4 regions of the Paraglaciecola sp. 25GB23A genome follow, and region 4 is predicted to be linked to each of the others. Evidence: predicted binding sites of a transcription regulator. Region 4 holds the regulator's gene; each other region holds the start of a gene.
The links. Region 4 encodes LexA, which represses DNA repair genes until DNA is damaged. Its sites were predicted from a motif close to TACTGTATNNNNATACAGTA; they were not measured.

Region 1 (3,684 bases), on a different contig from region 4:
GAGCAGAACATACTTTAGGTGATGAACTAAGCGGTGCTGTAATCACGGTGCCTGCTTATTTTGATGATGCACAGCGTCAAGGCACCAAAGATGCTGCGACGCTTGCTGGTTTAAAAGTACTGCGTTTATTAAATGAGCCCACCGCGGCTGCGATTGCCTACGGATTAGATTCAGGTCAAGAAGGGCTAATCGCCGTTTATGATCTAGGCGGAGGCACCTTTGATATTTCTATTTTGCGCTTAAATAAAGGCATATTTGAAGTACTTGCCACTGGTGGAGATTCAGCCTTAGGTGGTGATGATTTTGATATGTTGCTGGTGGAATACATCCGTCAAAAAAGTGGGCTAAGCGGTCAGCTTTCTAAAAACTTGCACCGCACTTTATTAGATCAGGCGAAAATTGCTAAAGAAACCCTCAGTCAAGAGTCTGCAGTAACAGTGGTGTTTAGTGATGATCAGCAAAATGAACATAATGTCGTTATTAGCGTTGATAAATTTGAAGCGCTAATAGCGACACTGGTTAAGAATACTTTGCGTGCTAGTCGTCGTGCACTGCGCGATGCTGAATTAGAGAAAGAACAGATACTGGCCGTTGTATTGGTCGGTGGTTCGACACGTGTGCCCTATGTACGTCAGCAAGTTGGTGAGTTCTTTGGTCAAAGTCCTTTGACATCTATTGACCCTGACAAAGTTGTTGCCATTGGCGCAGCGATCCAAGCTGATATACTAGTGGGTAATAAACCTGACAGTGATATGCTGTTGCTTGATGTATTGCCCTTGTCGTTAGGCATTGAAACGATGGGCGGCTTGGTAGAAAAAATTATTCATCGCAATACCACCATTCCCGTGGCCAAGGCCCAAGAGTTTACTACCTTTAAAGACGGTCAAACCGCAATGATGGTGCATGTCCTGCAAGGTGAACGAGAGCTGATGGACGATTGCCGTTCATTAGCAAAATTCACCCTAACAGGTATACCACCTATGGCCGCAGGTGCTGCGCATATTCGAGTAACATTTCAAGTTGATGCAGATGGGCTGTTAAATGTTACTGCCATGGAAAAATCCAGTGGAGTGCAGGCTGAAATTGTGGTTAAACCCTCATACGGCTTAGATGAAAACAGTATCACAGCAATGCTGAGTGCATCGATGGAGCATGCTAAAGAAGATATGGCTGCGCGTATGCTAAAAGAGCAACAAGTTGAAGCAGCCCGAGTAGAGGAAACCTTGCGAGCTGCGCTGCAAGCAGATGGCCAAGACTTACTTAGCGCTGAAGAAATTGTAGTTTTGGAGCATAGCTTAAGTCATTTAAATCAAACGGCTTTGGGTGAAGACAAAGACGCCATTAAGCAGGCGATTGAGCAAATAGATAAACTCAGCCAAGCCTTTGCAGAGCGTAGAATGGATCATTCAATACGTAAGGCTTTTGCGGGTCAATCAGTTGATACCATATAAAAAATTAATAGATAATACCGATCTTAGAACAGGAATAATGTAATGCCTCAAGTGATATTTTTACCTCATCCAGAACTTTGCCCAGATGGTGCAGTAATCGAAGCAAAGTCTGGCGTATCAGTGCTCGATGTGGCTCTGTCTAATGGCATCGGGATAGAACATGCTTGCGAAAAAGTCTGTGCCTGTACCACCTGCCATGTATTGGTTCGCGAAGGTTTCGATTCCTTAGACGAAGGTGATGAACTAGAAGAAGATATGCTTGATAAAGCTTGGGGTTTAGAGTCAGACTCTCGTTTAGGTTGCCAAGCAATTATTAAAGACGCAGATCTAGTGATTGAAATCCCAAGATATACTGTTAATCAAGTCAGTGAAGGCCATTAAAATATAGTGCCAACCAACTAACAAAAAAGCCAACATATGATGTTGGTTTTTTTATAGGCGAAATAAATTAATAAATACTGTTTTAATATACAGTGTTTGTGGTAGTCTAACTGTGTTGTATATCAATTCATTGTAATAAACAGAGGAAGCTGAAATGGCCATTATCATTCGCTATGTTGTAGAACATAAAGGGGTAGAGAAGTTTGTGACAGCAGATAAAAAAGAAGCAGACAAATATGACAAAATGTTGGATTTGGCTGATAACCTTAGTGAGTATATTGAAGCTAAAGGCCTCGCTATAGAAGGTGCTGTACTTGAAGAGTTAGGCATAATGCTGGCTAAAAATTCAGGCGCCCTAGCTAAGTTACTAAAAGGCACTACTGCCGAACAAGTATTAGCTGAAGACAGTGCCGAAGTGATTACTTTGGACAAAAAGAAAGCCTGATAGCAGGACTTTTTTAAAGCGTTGAGCGCATGCACTACTGACACGGAGCATGCACTGTGCCCATTAATCTTGGGCTGCCGCCACCAAGACCAAGTGCTGCGCCACAAAAGCATGTGCTTAGTATTGTTATCACCACTAGGTGATAAAGCATGCGCTTTGCTTCCCACGACCCACACTGCACTGACGCCATCCCTGGCGATGTTTAAAACTCATACCGAGAGTTTTACTGACGGCTGTAAATAGTAAGAAAAAAATTGCTGTTCTGCGCCTAACTTATTATTCAACTTTAAGCCTCTACTTTTTGACCAAACCGGTGTTAATAATACCTGTATGCACTCACTACGCCTTGTTTGGGATAAGAGTAACCGTTTGGATCATGACATTTTTAGAGTTGAGAGTTAGCACGTTATTGACGATCTGCTTGGTAAGGGACCAACATCTATGCAGCAAGGCAGAACATCATATACACCTTATCGATACATCGTTTCAAAAACGCAACGCAACACATTGCAGTCGCTAAGCGTTTACCTAGGCTACGCTTGATACGCCCAGCGAAGGCCGGTTGTCTAGCGACAATCTGGTGCGGAGTCTACTATGGCTGCATTGGGCATATACCGTTTACGTTTTTTGGCTTTGAGTTTACTGATATCAGCCAATATCAAGCCGTCAATACAATCACTAAAATCGGGGTCAACATTAAAGTCTATAAAGTGCACTCCACCTTCTTCGTAGGTTTCAGTGTATTGCTTGTAAAGAATAGGCACGGCTACGCCCGTATTGGCGAGTAAGTGCTTCAGTGTTGAAAAGTCTTGTTGATAGTTGTTACCGACAAAATATTCTATATCTGTTGGCTTGATTATATAGGGAGTTTTAGATTTTGCGGTGGCTACGGGATGTTTAAAATAGAGGGTGTAAAAACTAACGAGTAGATCTTTTGCGGCTGCGGGGTAGTTGTTGCTCATACTAACCGGGCCAAATAAATAACGGTATTGCGGATGACGTTGCAAGAATGCACCTATCCCATACCACAGGTAGTCTAAACTCCGTTTACCCCAATATTTAGGTTGTACAAAACTTCGTCCTAGTTCAAGTCCTTGTTCAAAATATTGGTCCATGCCCGGGCCGTAGTCAAACAACGTCGAAGAGTAAATACCTTTGAGACCCTTTGATTGAATTAATTTTTTAGCATCACCAAAGCGGTAGGCGCCAGCAATTTCTAGCTCTTCTGGATCCCATAAAATTAACTGAAAATAATCTTGATCATATTGGTCAAGATCACGCTTTTTATTCGTTCCTTCACCTACGGCGCGAAATGCTATTTCACGCAATCTGCCTATCTCACGCATTATTGGAGAGCTGTCAACGTGCTGATAAAGATAGATTATTTTTCCGTCTAGCGTTGCGCCC
Region 2 (3,684 bases), on a different contig from region 4:
TTAATCGCAATTAACGCATGCCAACGACTCGCTAAATACTCGCCTTGTTGTGAGCCTACCGTCCATTCGATATGCTCATGATCACGCTGATAAAATTGAATTATAAGGCTCTGAGTTAAGCGATCGCGTAGCTTTAAAAATTGCTCTAATACCTTTAATACATGGCCTAAAGGACCTTGTAAAAACTGACTATTATCAACATCAAACAATAATTCCATATAACGTTTGAACACCTCAGGTGGATGATAAAATTCAATAGGATGTTTAAATTCGCCGCTTAATCTACCGAGGTAATTGACTAAACTAATATCAAATCGTTTGGCCATATCAGCAAATGAAATACGTAATAAATCTTGTACATTACGCACGCCGACACGCATTAATTGTTGTTGGGTTTTTGGCGCAATATCCGTTTCACTCAGTTGGCATTGCGCAATGGTACGCCGTAACAACTCAAGATCATCACTGATGGTATTCCAGCCTTTTTTGGCCAATATATTGGCCGCTAAAGGTGAGTGCCCCGTTGCATAGTGATAGGTAAGTTTTAGCGGGGCTAATTGATTTTTAAGCACCTGCCAGTAGGAGCTTAAATCACCGTAAAGCCTTAACATATTGTGAATTCTAAGCAGTAAGCCCTGTGGCGCAAAAAAGCTAATATCGCTGGTACTTAGATATAATACTTCAGCAATTTCATGCAATTTATCTTCGGTAATACGCGGCACATAGGGCACCACTTGCAAGTCTTGAGCAAGAGCGGCAGCGGTACCTAAGCCCATGTTTAAAGTAATGCCTGTTGCCGCCGCTTTGGCACTCAATTGCACTATATTGTGGCTATGTTGATCGAGGATCACCAAGGGAGCAATCTCCTCACCTTGCGCCTGAGAAAGCAAAGCATCTAACTGTAGGTTGGGAAAATGCAGATACAACCACAACATCTCTGCTCTCTTTACGCGGTTTGATAATGTCGAGCAGGAAAATGCAAAATATTATCCGCCATAGGCAAGCTATTCAGTTCAGGCCAACTATCCCCCATGTTCACCGTAAAAGCGGCGCTAGGCCAACCACCTTTACGTTTGGTCACTTCAATGTGCAAACCTTGAGGTAAGGCCCGTAAACGTAACGCCAATGATACAGGCAAAGCCATGTGTACCTGTTTTTGCTGACGTAACAGAGTCAGTAAGGCATCCCCTTTATCCGCAGCAAGTTGCAAGCGTTTGACCTGATTCACCGCGATATCTTGCTGCCACAACACCACCCCATAGCAGCAACCACTGGCTAAGCATTGCTCAGCACACCACAGCGCTTGTTTACTTGATGCTGCTTGCAGCACTAACACCCGCTGCAACTCAAAACCAAACTCCGCTAACATTTCACTATTTATATGCATTGGCGGCGCAATAAACACTAACAGCCTATCGCCATTTTGTTGCCTAGTGAGCAAATCAGGTAGCAGTAAACGTAACTCGCCAATGCCAATGGGACTGTCGATATCCATGACGCCACTTTGTGGAAAACCTCCTTGTAAGTGTGTATCTAACTCTCTAAAACCTGTGCTATTGGCACACGCCATTTGACTGGTGTGATTAGCTTGCCAAATAAGGTTCTTATTTTTTAGATGTTCAAGAATAGGGTTCATAAGCACAATAAATACTGTATTTACATACAGTATATTTGTACTAGCGACAGATGCAAGTTTTGCCCACAGCCAAATTGCTAAGTCCAGACGCCTAAACGAAATTTAGGTCATTTATACCAGGGTTGGAAATCGACCTTGCAAATCGTTTGGCAAAATATCTGTTATGTACAACGTTGATAGGTGAACAAACAGCGAATGGCGGCTCTTCGATTAAGTCGCTCTGAGAATCAGGCCTACATGAGAAACCAGGAAGCCAACTTATTGGAGTTGAATTAGAAGTTTGGAGCATTCGCTGGCGTTTAACGATACAAGCATTAACGGGTGCAGTTAGTACTACCCAGGTCAAAGAATTTTCACGTTATGGCCGACCAAAACAGACTCACTCCGGCTTTCAATAAAGCAATATTTAACCTGCCAATTGAACAAGCCAATGCCTCTAATCTTTGATTTTATTAACTTTTAAATCGTCACTGCTTACTTGTGTCTGGTAAAGCAATTAAACCTAACTTTGTGCTTCATTTAATGCTGGTTTGCCTTGCATCTTCTGGAACAACCAACCAATCCCAACCAAACATATTCCTAATCCAATAAAAGATAGTGCTCTTAATAATCCTTCTAAATGGGACATATCAATAACAAATGCCTTTAATATCACCAAAGACAAACCCATAAACCCTACATTGGTCAAATGCCTGTTGTTAAAGTGCTGTGCTGAGAAAATGGCAGTGGTTGAAATGATGAGCCACACTATGGAGTACGTATATAGTTCTGCTTGTTTTAACGGCGTGCCCCAGAAAATATAACCATTGTTAAACAGGTTACGAATTTCACCGTTAACAAACAGCAAACCAAATAACGCAATGACAGCAAAAATAGCATTTTGGTACTTTTCGCGAGATAACTTAAATCCAATATACAAGTAAAACAGAACAGCTGGGATTAACCAATGCAGCCACAACCAATTAAAAAAGCCTAGGCCTACAAAACGGTTATCTACAAAGGGATTATTCACAACAGATATATCAAGATGAATAAGGGCAAAGCCTAACAGCAAGGCAATACCTGCAATTTGGTATACTTTTTTGGAGCTTGATGTCAATTTACTGCGCCACATATACACAACAGAAAGTATTAACCAATTAAGCGACAGCAAAACTGCCTCTTTATATGAAAGGTCAAAAAAATCTGGGTAATCGCCAACGAGAATATAGCTAGTTTCGGTTGTTATCAGCAGAGCTATCAGGTGGATGAATACCCCCATAAACCATCTATTCAAAATCTTCGATAGGTTAAATTTGGAACTAAACCAAATGATGCCCAATACCACTGGGTAAATGACTAATGTCCAGTGCATGCCAAAGATTGACTCATCTTTGTAGTCTGCTAACCAAGGCGACAGCGTTAAGCGAGTAACAACAACTAGCAACGCAACTTTATACAACCAGTCTGGGATTTTAACCTTAAACTTCCAACTTAAATAACTCATGGAAGCAACCTGCGCTGCAATGGCTAATGTAAGGGTACTGGCAGAGAGAAGCATGGTAAAACACAGCGTCAACATTGAGTTAGCCAACACCAAAAAGGTAACTTGTTGAATAGCAATTTGAGATTTCATCGCGGCGTATGAGGCAGCGGCTCCAATTAACAACATTTCAAATGTCCAAACGGGATATAAGAAATTCTCTGCTGCTGATGGTGAAGTAATGTAACTAATACCAAATAAACTTAGGGGTGTGAGCACAAGCAGCAACAAATAGGCCACACGATCTGCAAAACGCTTGATCATAAACAAACTAAACCCTGATCCAATAACGACTGCAAGTTGAACAAAAAGATACTTACCATTGAAAGGGAAAAGGTTGTTTGCAAAATCGACGCTATCGGGCATCAAACTAAACGCACATAAAACAAAAGCCAACGCTAGAAAAGGCCAAGTATCTAATGCACTGTGTCTATACGAGACCACTAATGCCAAGACCCCTATAAACAAAGCAGCCCAGATAAGGTGAATAAATTCAGGATAAATTGTCAGAAACAGAGCGAACAAA
Region 3 (3,684 bases), on a different contig from region 4:
TGCGAAGCTTTTATTTAAAATATTCAACAGATGTTGATAAATGGTTATTGGTTGTGGAGTCAACATCTGTTGTTGATTTGTTCGTCCCTAAAGGAACTCCTACAAGGAAGGCATTTGTAGGAGTTTGCTCCCCAACGGAGTTGCCGTAACGGATGTTATCAGCTGCGAAGCTTTTATTTGGAATATTCAACAGATGTTGATAAATGGTTATTGGTTGTGGGGTCAAAATCTGTTGTTGATTTGTTCGTCCCTGAACAACGCCGGTTACCGGGAACTCCTACAAAGGGGGGGGGGCAGTACTGCAACAAAAAAGCCCCACCGTAGGTGAGGCAAAGACAGCATTACGCTAAAAAGTATGACTATGCGTCAGCTTCAACCGCTGGTGCGGGTGCTTCTGGTTTAATGGTTTTAGATAACAATAGCTCTTCACGCAAACGTTTTTCAATATCGTTAGCCATCGCAACGTTTTCTTTAAGGAACTTGATGACGTTGGATTTACCTTGACCAATACGTTCACCTTTGTAGCTGTACCAAGAGCCGGCTTTTTCAACCATTTTTTGTTGTACACCTAAATCAATTAATTCAGCCTCTTTGCATATACCTTGCCCGTACATGATTTGGAATTCGGCTTGTTTAAAGGGCGGCGCCACTTTATTTTTTACTACTTTTACCCGTGTTTCACTGCCGACTATCTCATCACCTTCTTTAATCGAACCAATACGACGGATGTCTAAGCGTACAGAGGCATAAAACTTTAAAGCATTACCACCAGTTGTGGTTTCAGGTGAACCAAACATCACACCAATTTTCATACGAATTTGGTTAATGAAAATGACCAAGGTATTAGAACGTTTAATATTGGCCGTCAACTTACGTAAGGCTTGAGACATCAAACGGGCTTGCAAACCCATGTGAGAATCACCCATGTCACCCTCAATTTCAGCCTTAGGTGTCAAGGCGGCAACTGAGTCAATAATGACCACGTCAACGGCACTAGAGCGCACTAACATGTCACAGATTTCTAGAGCCTGCTCACCCGTATCAGGTTGTGATACCAATAAATCATCAATATTCACGCCCAAGGCTTTGGCATATTGCGGATCAAGAGCATGTTCAGCATCTACGAATGCACAGGTTTTACCGGCTTTTTGCGCTTCTGCTATAACTTGTAAGGTTAATGTGGTTTTACCTGATGATTCTGGACCATATATTTCAACAACACGACCACAGGGTAAACCACCTATGCCAAGGGCAATATCAATAGTCAATGAACCGGTGGATATCGTATCAATATCCAAGGCATTATTATCGCCTAAGCGCATAATGGCGCCTTTACCAAATTGCTTTTCAATTTGACCTAAGGCCGCGGTTAACGCTTTACTTTTATTGTCATCCATAAGAAATCCTTGCTGCTGTCTAGTGAACAAACTGATTAAGGTTTGTTTTGTTATTCTTAATTTATATGCGAAGTATACTGTATGGTTATACAGTTACAAGAGAGTTTAGTAAATTTTTCTCCACTTGGGCAAAATTTAAGCATTTAAAATAAAACAGCTTTGCGAACTCACGGGCAAAACACCCATAAATTTTATTTAAATTCATAAAAATAATTTGTTGCCCAGATTTAAAATATTAATCTTCGTAGTGACTATATGAGACTCGTTGCCCTAATGTTCAACCTTATTACACACTGTTGTGTAATTTATACTGTATTCACTCAATTAGCGTAAACACTGAATCGCCCAAAAACTGTCTACTGAGCAAGTAACGCCGTGCAGTAACGAATAAAATATGGCTTGTATTAAAGCGGCATGTATTTTGATGTACTTTTACCAATTTAAGCTGTGTAAACATACTTTCTGTTATAAATTGAGCTTTGTTCGACAGCCTACCCTTTTTGTAAGCAAAACTAGGATTTGAAACACAATGTCAGAATCACCGCATCAGTCGCAGGCAAACCAAGATAATTTACCACGCTCATCAACCAAGATAAGGGCCTTAAATTGGCTGGTTGTGCTGGGACTATTGTATACCCTGTATTTTGCTAAAACCTTGTTGCTCACCTTAATCGTTACCTTTTTATTGGCTTTACTGCTCAGTCCGCTGGTTACCTTATTTAGGCGGGCCCATGTGCCACGGGTTATTTCTGCCTTGGTCTTGGTTACTTTGCTGTTTGCTCCATTTAGTTTTTTGGGCGTTCAATTGGCGCAGCCAGTGCAAAAATGGGCACAATTGTTGCCCGAATTATCAAATGTTCTGGATGAACAAATAGACTCGATTAACTCGGCGATTCAGAGTGGAGGTAAGCCGGTCGTTAAGCCTCCTCCCAAGGAACAGAGCAATGGTTTTAGTTTTTTTGGCTGGTTTGATGATGAGCCGGTCGAAGCACAAGATCCTGAACAAAATATGGTAACAGAGCGCATTAAGCAAGGCGGGCTAGAAGTACTGGTTAATATGTTAGCAGCAGCCCCCTTGATGATTGCCCAACTATTAACAGGTTTAGTCCTTATTTTGTTTTTGCTCATATTTGGCCCGGGGTTATTTCATGCCTATGTGCTTGGCTTAAAAAATGCGCACAGCGAGCAACAAGCCATTCATTTAGCAACCACAATACAAACCGAGTTGTCGCGTTATATTGGCACCATTAGCCTAATAAATGCAGGTTTAGGGGCCTGTACTGCGATAGCATTAAAGATTTTGGGCGTTGAAGATGCCTTGTTGTGGGGAGTATTAGCTGCCTTACTTAATTTTATTCCTTATGTGGGCAGTGTCATCTGCTTTGGTATTTTATCCCTCGCCGGTTTAACCCAATATGGTATCGAAGCGTTGGCACTATTACCGCCGCTCACCTATTTGGTCCTTAACCTTGTTGAATCACAGGTAGTTACTCCCACAGTGTTAGGTCACAAGATGCGTTTAAACCCATTAATCGTCATGCTTTGGTTAATTATTTGGGGCTGGTTATGGGGTGCAGTCGGTGTATTACTCGCCGTGCCTCTACTGGTATGTATCAAACTGATCATTGGCCAACTCGGCATATGGCCACAATGGATAGCCATTATTGAGTCAGAGGGTTAAATGCCAAATCCCCCCTTGTAGGAGTTCCCGGTAACCGGCGTTGTTCAGGGACGAAAAATCAACCACCGATGTTGATTTCAAAGCAAATGTCCAATTATCAATACCAATTAAAAGCTTCGCAGCTGAAGCAGCTCCTACAAGTGCATCCCACCTTGTAGGAGTTCCCGGTAACCGGCGTTGCCCCAACGGAGTTGTTCAGGGACGAAAAATCAACCACCGATGTTAATTTCACAGCAAATTTCCAATTATCAATACCAATTAAAAGCTTCGCAGCTAAAGCAGCTCCTACAAGTACATCCCCCTTGTAGGAGTTCCCGGTAACCGGCGTTGCCCCAACGGAGTTGTTCAGGGACGAACAAATCAACCACAAATGTTGATTTCACAGCAAATTTCCAATTATCAATACCAATTAAAAGCTTCGCAGCTGAAGCAGCTCCTACAAGTACATCCCCCTTGTAGGAGTTCCCGGTAACCGGCGTTGCCCCAACGGAGTTGTTCAGGGACGAAAAATCAACCGCAGATGTTGATTTCACAGCAAATTTCCAATTATCAATTAGCAATTAAAAGCTTCGCAGCTGATAACATCCGTTACGGCAACTCCGTTGG
Region 4 (3,684 bases):
CTTTCGCCTACGACTTTTTTATTGGTGGGATGAATATCATTCCATTCTCCCGCATCGATGGTGACGACCATGGCTGTGTTAGCTATGCGCAAAGTTTGGCTTTGAGCTTCGCGCAGGCGTGCCCAATCACTGTCCATCGGTTGCTCTTGTTTCAGCAAAAAATTGGCGAGTTGTGCAAAGATAAATGGAAAGTCACCCTGGCCCCATTTGGCCCGCCAATCATGGATCATAGCGCTAAATTTGCTGTGGTAATCTTGCCAATGGCCAACGTTAGATTCGCCTTGAAACCAAATTACGCCTTTGATAGGCAACTGAGTTAGTGGCGCAGTTAACCCATTGTACAAACCCATTGGTTTCCAGCGAATAAAGGTACCGCCTGCTAAAGGTGGCACAACTGCAGCCGTCTTTGCTTTCCAAGTTCCGCTAATATCAATATGTTGAGAATCGTTGCCGAGCCAATAAGGTTTGTCTGATACAAACTCGCTGTGACCACTGTTGCTAATAACGCGCAGAGCTAGGGTGTTTTTGCCTACTTTAAGCACGCCTGCTGGGAGGGAATAACGCCGAGGAGGGTATTGATAAGTGGTTTTGCCTACTTGCACACCATTGATATACGCTTCATCGGCATCAACAATACGGCCCAAGCGTAAGACAGTTGCATTAGCGACCTGTTCAGCATCTAGATTGATGATTTTACGCAACCACCATGAGCCACTCGTTGACTCTCCACCAGTCACCTTTTTTACGCCTGGCAAGGTGAAATCATCCCAGTGACTATCGTCAAGTTCAGGGCTGAACCAAGGAAGGGGACCAACTAAGCCAAGGTCTTGTTGATTAAGTTGAGTATACCATTGCTCGTCTTTTGCTTGGTCGGCGGCCGTGATAGCAGCAATGAGTTCATCATTGCGAAAGCGTTTACCCTCAGCGAGTGATTCAGGAAAAGTCTGTAGGGCGTCTTCACTCATCCATGCTTCGACAGGAGACCCACCTAAGGCATTATTTAAGATACCTATGGCCACACCGTTATGTTGGTATAGGGTTTTGGCAAAATACAGAGCAATGGCTGACATACCACTAATATTATCGGCAGAAGTTTTGCTCCAAGACCCTGCGGCGAAATCTTCTTGGGGAGCTTTAAAATTATAAATTTGCGGTACTTTAAACTGTCGAATAAGGGGATAATCAGCATCAGCAATATCTTGTGGATAATCTTCAGCAACACGATACATTGGCAGTTCCATATTGGACTGTCCTGAGGCGACCCATACATCACCGAAATATATATCGTTTATTTGCAGCTTATTATTGCCGATAATTTCCAGTTGATGTGGGCCACTCGCTTCCTTGGATGGAAGGTTAACTTTCCATTTACCTTGTGTAATGAGGGTTTTTGCTACGAGATTGCCATCTAGTTTTACTAATATCGACTCACCTTCATCGGCAAATCCCCATAGCGGTATTACCGTGTTGCGTTGCAAAACCATATGATCGCTGATCAACTTAGGTAAGGTGACGTCAGCAAAGGCCCATTGACTTGTGCAAGCAAGAAAGACAACTAATAATCTGCGCATGTTATTCAGCCGTAAATAAAATTTTAACTAGTCTAGCATCGCAGAGTCGAGTCTCTGATCCACTGTGAATAATGGTTAGTGACTTGGAAAATTTCATAACAGTTTAACCGTGGGGTTGGATTGTCAGAATACCTTTAAATCGACTAAACAACATAAGCTAAACTGAGTCATATCGACTGTTTTAAACAGCGCTTGAGATCTTAGATTAACTGTATATACTAACAGTTCACTGTATAGAAAAACAGGCTGTTTATGCGTCCACTAACATCGCGCCAAGAAGAAGTATTACAACTAATTAAAGATACCATGCAGGAAACCGGCATGCCGCCCACGCGAGCTGAGATTGCACTTAAGTTAGGTTTTAAGTCGGCTAATGCCGCTGAAGAACACTTAAAAGCCCTCGCGCGTAAAGGTGTTATTGACATATTGCCTGGTACCTCGCGAGGTATTAAGGTCAATGTTCCACTGGATGAGCAGCTTGAAGAGCTCGGTTTACCATTGATTGGTCGTGTGGCTGCAGGAGAACCAATCTTGGCTGCTGAACATGTTGAAGGTCACTACAAGGTTGATCCTCATTTGTTTAAACCCAGTGCTGACTTTTTATTGAGGGTCAGTGGTATGAGTATGAAAGATATTGGCATACTCGACGGGGATTTACTGGCAGTGCACCGCACAACCGACGTACATAATGGCCAAGTTGTAGTCGCGCGAGTCGAAGATGATGTAACGGTTAAACGACTAGAGAAAAAAGGACGGCAGGTATTATTACACGCTGAGAATGATGCGTTTTCGTCGATAAAAGTCGATTTAGCCACTCAAGCATTCTCTATTGAGGGTATCGCGGTGGGTGTGATCCGTAGTTCCGATTGGATGTAATCTTAAGACAGCTTATTAACTCTCATTTTTATCCTTCTTTGGGTTTTTATAGAACCAAGGCCCCTCAAATTTTTTCCTCATTAATTTCAATCAGATCAAGTTAGTAAGCTTGGTCTGATTGCCTGTATTTCTTGCAAATCTAAGTTTTTAACAAAATAATGTTCAAAAAACACACTGTTGAATAAGTTTTAAACAAAAAAGCTAGACTATTGCTTATAAAATAAGTAATTCTTATCACTCGTTTAACAATTTAGTAACAGTTTGTTGCCTTGTTAATACTCAAAGGTGGTAGACTTAATTGATTTTTGAGTTATTCAATAAATGGAATAAAAACAATAGGTTTGGCAAATGGGGTGTCGTGTGAAAAGAACTTTATCCAAAATGGGCTTGCTTAGCGCTAGCTTGCTATCTTTGCCTGCATTCGCAGAGTCCACAGCAAAGATAGAACAATATCAACTGAACATGACCAGAGGCGTAACTGACATTAGTGCTGAAGTGTATGACTTACATATGCTTATGTTTACAATATGTGTGGTGATTGCAGTTTTGGTATTCGGGGCGATGTTCTGGGCCATGTGGTTTCACCGTAAATCCAAAGGGGTTAAACCAGCCAATTTTCATGAGAGTGTTAAAGTTGAAATTGCTTGGACTGTTATTCCATTTATCATACTTATTTTTATGGCGATACCAGCCGCAAAAACCCTAATAGCGATGGAAGATGCAAGTGAGCCAGACCTGACAGTTATTGTAACTGGTTCCCAATGGAAATGGCATTACAAATACATGGATGATGGCGTTGAATATTATTCTCGACTTGCAACTCAGCCAGAACAGATCAGTGGTAAGTTTGAAAAGGGCGAAAATTATTTACTAGAAGTAGACCATCCGCTAGTTATTCCAATTAATAAGAAAGTACGTTTCTTGGTGACATCAGATGATGTGATTCACTCTTGGTGGGTACCAGACTTTGCTGTGAAACAAGATGCAAATCCTGGTTTCATAAACGATGCTTGGGCGGAAGTAAACGAACCGGGTATCTATCGTGGGCAATGTGCTGAGTTATGCGGCAAGGATCATGGTTTTATGCCCATCGTAGTTATTGCCAAAGAAGAGGCTGATTATGCCGCTTGGATAGGCGAACAAAAAACTATTATTGCCGAGGCCAAAGCGGAAGAACAAAGGCTGTTAGCCATGAATATGAGCCTGGAAGAGGCCATGACAATAGGCGAAAAAGTAT

Region 1: the regulator LexA is predicted to act here: its motif matches at 1,908-1,927, upstream of ABKW31_RS01915 (YebG family protein).
Region 2: the regulator LexA is predicted to act here: its motif matches at 1,649-1,668, upstream of imuA (translesion DNA synthesis-associated protein ImuA).
Region 3: the regulator LexA is predicted to act here: its motif matches at 1,473-1,492, upstream of recA (recombinase RecA).

Annotation. Positions count from the first base shown of each region.
Region 1 covers NZ_JBDYKM010000001.1:448,499-452,182, forward strand. Annotated here, with positions in the region: gene hscA (Fe-S protein assembly chaperone HscA) at 1-1,451, shown strand, start outside; gene fdx (ISC system 2Fe-2S type ferredoxin) at 1,494-1,832, shown strand; gene ABKW31_RS01915 (YebG family protein) at 1,987-2,277, shown strand; gene ABKW31_RS01920 (GNAT family N-acyltransferase) at 2,844-3,684, opposite strand, start outside.
Region 2 covers NZ_JBDYKM010000012.1:36,060-39,743, reverse strand. Annotated here, with positions in the region: gene ABKW31_RS15095 (DNA polymerase Y family protein) at 1-935, opposite strand, end outside; gene imuA (translesion DNA synthesis-associated protein ImuA) at 947-1,636, opposite strand; gene ABKW31_RS15085 (DUF2339 domain-containing protein) at 2,139-3,684, opposite strand, start outside.
Region 3 covers NZ_JBDYKM010000004.1:239,873-243,556, forward strand. Annotated here, with positions in the region: gene recA (recombinase RecA) at 360-1,397, opposite strand; gene ABKW31_RS10240 (AI-2E family transporter) at 1,927-3,078, shown strand.
Region 4 covers NZ_JBDYKM010000015.1:64,163-67,846, reverse strand. Annotated here, with positions in the region: gene ABKW31_RS16685 (sialate O-acetylesterase) at 1-1,571, opposite strand, end outside; gene lexA (transcriptional repressor LexA) at 1,824-2,447, shown strand; gene coxB (cytochrome c oxidase subunit II) at 2,829-3,684, shown strand, end outside.